Regions from separate parts of the Streptomyces sp. NPDC001848 genome, predicted to be linked through region 2. Evidence: riboswitches for the same ligand, from Rfam matches in the RefSeq annotation. Region 2 holds a riboswitch; the other holds the start of a gene.
The links. Region 2 has a riboswitch for glycine ahead of gcvT (glycine cleavage system aminomethyltransferase GcvT). Riboswitches for the same ligand answer to the same signal wherever they lie in the genome.
Positions count from the first base shown of each region.

Region 1: another riboswitch for glycine. It lies ahead of gcvP (aminomethyl-transferring glycine dehydrogenase); the one in region 2 lies ahead of gcvT (glycine cleavage system aminomethyltransferase GcvT).

Region 1 is NZ_JBIATP010000003.1:562,309-565,184, forward strand. It holds gene gcvP (aminomethyl-transferring glycine dehydrogenase) at 1-1,050, opposite strand, end outside; glycine riboswitch at 1,228-1,323, opposite strand; gene ACFYZJ_RS08945 (PRC-barrel domain-containing protein) at 1,450-1,818, shown strand; gene ACFYZJ_RS08950 (DNA polymerase IV) at 1,858-2,876, opposite strand, start outside.
Region 2 is NZ_JBIATP010000010.1:322,052-324,927, forward strand. It holds gene ACFYZJ_RS22535 (enhanced serine sensitivity protein SseB) at 1-248, opposite strand, end outside; gene ACFYZJ_RS22540 (AAA family ATPase) at 351-1,043, opposite strand; glycine riboswitch at 1,214-1,326, shown strand; gene gcvT (glycine cleavage system aminomethyltransferase GcvT) at 1,512-2,633, shown strand; gene gcvH (glycine cleavage system protein GcvH) at 2,743-2,876, shown strand, end outside.

The sequences.
Region 1 (2,876 bases), on a different contig from region 2:
CATCACGGCGAGCAGCACCTGGGCGGTGCAGATGTTACTGGTCGCCTTCTCGCGGCGGATGTGCTGTTCCCGTGTCTGCAGGGCGAGCCGGTACGCCTTGTGGCCGTCGGCGTCCACGGAGACCCCCACGAGCCGGCCGGGCAGACTGCGGGCGAACTTCTCGTGGACCGCCATGTAACCCGCGTGCGGACCGCCGAAGCCCATCGGGACGCCGAAGCGCTGCGTGGTGCCCACGGCGATGTCGGCGCCCAGCTCACCGGGGGACGTCAGGAGCGTGAGCGCGAGCAGGTCGGCGGCGACGGTGACCAGGGCGCCCAGCTGGTGGGCCTGGTCGATGAGGGGCTTGAGGTCGCGTACGGCACCGGAGGCGCCCGGGTACTGGACCAGCACGCCGTTGATCTCCCGCTCGGCGACCTCGGCCGGGATGCCGTCGCTGAGGTCGGCGACGACGACCTCGACACCGGTGGGCTCGGCGCGGGTCTGGATCACGGCGATGGTCTGCGGCAGCGCGTCCGCGTCGACCAGGAACAGGCCGTTCTTGTTCTTGCCCATGCGCCGGGACAGCGCCATCGCCTCGGCGGCGGCGGTGCCCTCGTCGAGCAGGGAGGCGCCCGAGGTCGGCAGACCGGTGAGGTCGGCGACCATGGTCTGGAAGTTGAGCAGCGCCTCCAGCCGACCCTGGGAGATCTCCGGCTGGTACGGCGTGTACGCGGTGTACCAGGCCGGGTTCTCCATGACGTTCCGCAGGATGACCGGCGGCGTGAAGGTGCCGTAGTACCCAAGACCGATCATGGAGTCCAGGACCTGGTTGCGGTCGGCGAGGGAGCGCAGCTCGGCCAGCACCTCGGCCTCGGTGCGCGCACCCGGCAGGTCCAGGGCGTCGGCGTTCTTGATCACATCGGGCACCGCGGCGGCGGTGAGCTCGTCGAGCGAGCCGTAGCCGACCTGCGCGAGCATCTTGGCCCGCGCCTCCTGGTCGGGCCCGATGTGGCGGTGCTCGAACGGAGTGCCCTGTTCGAGCTCGGAGAGCGGGATGCGCTGGGCGGTCATTGCGGAGGCCTCCTGGTCTGACGCGACCTTCGAGGGGCACCACGGCGCGGGTACCCCGACGGCCTCCCCCTCTGTCATCTCGACCTGAGAGCTTCACCGGTCCGCCCGAAGGCGGGCCGGCTTTCACCGTCGGTGAGAGCGGAAGCCGTCGACACCCGCCCTGCTTTCCAGAGTGACCTCGTCCGTGCGGTACCTGGGCCTGAGAGATTCCGGGGAGGATTTGCTCCTTCGGCGCCTCCGGATCGCTCCGGAGGACTCTCCCGCACGGGGTCAACGGCCGATTGCCAGACTACCAGCGAGGACGAGTCGGCAGTCTGCGCGGCAACCTTCAAGTGGCCGCCTTCCCGAATGTGCTCTTTCGTAGTGCCTACGGATGGGGTGCGACCAGTTGGAGGGACCGTGCAGACCGACATCGATCCGCGGAATCTGATCGGCCGCAAGGCGTACGACCGCAACGGCCACAAGATCGGCACGATCGACGAGGTGTACCTCGACGACGCGACGGGTGTGCCGGAGTGGGCGGCCATACGAACAGGCCTGTTCGGCAGGGACGCGTTCGTCCCCCTGGAGCCCAGCGAGCTGGTCGAGGGCGCGCTGTACGTCCCCTTCGAACGCTCCCTGATCAAGGAGGCCCCGGACTTCGGCGTCGGCCGCCACCTGTCCCCCGAACAGGAACTGCAGCTCTACCACCACTACGGCCTGGACGTCTCGGCACCACCGCCGCCCGACCGCGACTTCGGCCACCTGGCGGGCTCGGACGAGACGTGACGGGGCAGGCGGGCGGATGTCCGTGCCTGTCGAGCGGTGTCAGGCGCCCGTGCCGGTGGGGGCCGGGTGCCCCACGACGTCGGGGAGCTCGGGGACCAGCGGCAGCGGCTCCGCCGGTTCCAGCTGAGGGTCGTCGACGCCGAACGTGCGGACCCGGCCCGGCTCGGACTGCGGTGTCTCGAACCGTACGGTCACCCTGCCCAGCCCGCTGCCCTGCACCCACCCAGGCCCGTACTCGGCGTGACGGACGTCATGCCCAGCGAGCCAGATCCGCTCGGGCGACGCCGCCGGCTCCTCGGTGAGGGGCTCCTCCGTGTCCGGCCGCTCCTCCGCCGTGGCCTCCCCCGCCGCCAGGTGCGCCTGCGCGAACAGGTCCTCCTGTGTGTAGTCGGCGAGTCCGCTGACCCCGACGCCCAGCAGCCGTACGCCACCGGTCGTGTCCACGGACTCCAGCAGCCGCGCCGCCGCCTCCCGCACCACCGCGGGATCGTCCGTGGGCCCCCGCAGGGTCTCGGACCGGGTCAGGGTGGAGAAGTCGTACCTGCGCACCTTCAGCACGATGGTCCGCCCCGACAGCCCGGCGTCCCGCAGCCTGCGCACACACCGGTCCGCCAGCCGCTGCACCTCCAGCCCGATCCGCAGCCGGTCGTGGATGTCGACGTCGTAGGTGTCCTCGACGGACACCGACTTTGCCTCCCGCTCGGCCACCACCGGTCGCTCGTCGTGCGCCAGCGCCATCGCGTACAGCGCCTGCCCGTGCGCCTTGCCCAGCAGCCGTACGAGCTCGTCCTGGCCCGCCTCGGCGATCTCGTCGATCGTGGTGATCCCGGCCCGCCGCAGGTGGTCACCGGTCGCCGGGCCGACGCCCGGCAGCGTGCGCACCGGCAACGGACCGAGCAGCGCGCGCTCGGTACCCGGCCGTATCAGCACCAGGCCGTCCGGCTTGGCCTGCTCCGAGGCGATCTTGGCGAGCATCTTGGAGGCGGCGAGCCCCACGGACCCCGTCAGCCCGGTGACGGCCCGGATGTCGGCGCGCAGCTTCACCCCGGTCAGCCGCG
Region 2 (2,876 bases):
GGGACGTACGCCTGGCCCTCGATCTCCAGCGTGGGCAGGTCGAGGGGGCCGCTGTGCGGGCCACCGCCGTTCGGCAGCGGCACCCACAGGTAGCTGCGGCCGAGCACCTCGACGATCCGGGCGCCCGCCGAGGGGATGCCGAGCGAGGCGGAGAGCACCTCCTCCAGCTCGTTGCCCGGCCATCCGCCGTGCGGATGGGGGTGCGTCTGTGCGGGGAAGTCCGCGGGAAGGTCCGCCGGGAAGTCCATGTGCCTACCGCCTGCCGAGTACCACTGGTGTGGCGAAAAGGCTAACGGCTCCGCGGGCGCGGCGATTCGTTCCGCCCCTCCCGCCCGGTCCGCGAAGGCGTTTCATTCCGCCCCGTCCACCCGGTCCGCGAAGTCGATCCGGCGCAGCACGTCCGCCGCGTCCCGGTCCAGAAGGACCGCCGAACCGCAGCCCTCCGGGAACCGTCCCCGCTCGACGGCGCGCAGCAGATGGCGGGTTGCGCTGCGGTGGCGCAGGAAGGCGTACCGGGAGACGCATCGGCCCCTCTCGCGCTGGCCGTCCAGGGCGGTGTCGGCGGTGACGTCGAGCAGGAGCAGGTGGAGCGTGCCGCCGCGGCGCCGGGCCTCGCGGGCCAGCCAGGTGCGCACCCAGGTCTGGGTGCCGCAGTCGTGCACGACGACTCCGGTGCCGGCCCGCAGGGCGCGGCGCAGGCCCGCGTAGTGCGCGAGGCGGACCAGGGGGCGGTAGACCGCGTACGGCAGGAAGCGGGCCAGGCGCGCGTCCCAGCGGTCGCGGGTGTCCTGGGAGTCGACGCGGGCGCCGCGTACCGCGCGCCGCATGAGGGTGGACTTGCCGCTGCCGGGCAGGCCGGTGACCACGACGAGGTCGCGGGCGCCGAAGGTGAGCCCGTACGGGCTGCGGCCGCCGCGGTCGCGCAGGTCGCGGACCACCGGCGCGGGCACCCGCGCGTGGGCCCGCCGGGCCGGGGCGCCGGACTGCCGGGGTACCGCGATGCCCGTGGTCGTGGCGTACGCCGTCGTCCTGTTCACCGTGATCGTCCTCCCTTGCGGTCAGGAAGTCCCATCCCCGCCGAGTGTAAAGAGAAGGTAATGGACGGTTTCTCGTGGTGGTGTCCGCGTACTGCCACAGGCCGGTCACAAGTGCAGCCCTGCCGGGATCGGGCGAGGCGTGCAATGATGTGCGCGCCAACTGCATACCGGCCGCTTGAATCCGCGCGGGAGAGTTCCGGGGACGTACGGGGTTGCGTACGTGGGCCCGGGCGCCGAAGGAGCAAGTCCCTCCCTTGAATCTCTCAGGCCCCGATACCGCGCGGGCGAGGCACATCTGGAAAGCGGGCTGCTTCTCGGTGGCTCCACCCAAGGTGCAAGCCGTGACGTCCCGCCGCGCGGGTGTTCATGGCGAACCTCTCAGGTTCCGATGACAGATGGGGAGGACCGACCTCGCCCTCCCCCACGCTCGAATGCGCTCGCGCGGGGGGACCCCACGCCCTGGGAGCACAACCGATGAGCAGCAGTAGCCCCCTGCGCCGTACCGCGCTCGATGCCCTGCATCGTTCGCTCGGCGCGACGATGACCGACTTCGCCGGCTGGGACATGCCCCTCAGGTACGGCTCCGAGCGTGACGAGCACGTCGCCGTGCGTACCAAGGCGGGCCTGTTCGACCTCTCGCACATGGGCGAGATCACGGTGACCGGGCCCGAGGCGGACCGGTTCCTCAACCACGCGCTGGTCGGCGACATCGCCTCCGTCCGCGTGGGCCGCGCCCGCTACACCATGATCTGCCAGGAGGACGGCGGCATCCTGGACGACCTGATCGTCTACCGGCTGGCCGAGAACGAGTACATGGTCGTCGCCAACGCCTCCAACGCCCAGGTGGTGCTGGACGCGCTCACCGAGCGCGCCGCGGGCTTCGCCGCCGCGGTGCGCGACGACCGGGACGCGTACGCGCTGATCGCCGTCCAGGGCCCCGAGTCCCCCGGCATCCTGAAGTCCCTGACCGACGCCGATCTCGACGGCCTGAAGTACTACGCGGGCCTGCCCGGCACGGTCGCGGGCGTCCCCGCGCTCATCGCGCGCACCGGCTACACCGGCGAGGACGGCTTCGAGCTGTTCGTCGCGCCCGAGCACGCCGAGAAGCTGTGGCAGGCGCTGACCGAGGCGGGCGCGCCGGTCGGTCTGGTCCCCTGCGGGCTGTCCTGCCGGGACACGCTGCGCCTGGAGGCGGGCATGCCGCTGTACGGGCACGAGCTGAGCACCTCGCTGACGCCCTTCGACGCCGGGCTCGGCCGGGTGGTGAAGTTCGAGAAGGAGGGCGACTTCGTGGGGCGTGCCGCGCTGGAGGCGGCCGCGTCCCGTGCCCAGGAGAACCCGCCGCGCGTCCTCGTCGGGTTGATCGCGGAGGGCCGCCGCGTACCGCGGGCCGGGTACCCGGTCGTCGCGGGCGGCGAGGTGATCGGCGAGGTCACCTCCGGGGCGCCCTCCCCCACGCTGGGCAGGCCGATCGCGATGGCGTACGTCGACGCCGGGCACTCCGCGCCGGGCACGCCCGGGGTCGGGGTGGACATCCGGGGCAGCCACGAGCCGCACGAGGTCGTGGCGCTGCCGTTCTACAAGCGCCGGAAGTAGGCCCTCGGCGGGCAGGTGACGTGATTCCGCGCACCTCCGCCGTGCCCACGCACGTCTTCAGCAGTACTCCCTTCACCACCACTCCCCCGCGTACAGGAGAATTCAGGTCATGAGCAACCCCCAGCAGCTGCGCTACAGCAAGGAGCACGAGTGGCTGTCGGACGCCGAGGACGGCGTCTCGACGGTCGGCATCACGGAGCACGCGGCCAACGCGCTCGGCGATGTCGTCTTCGTCCAGCTCCC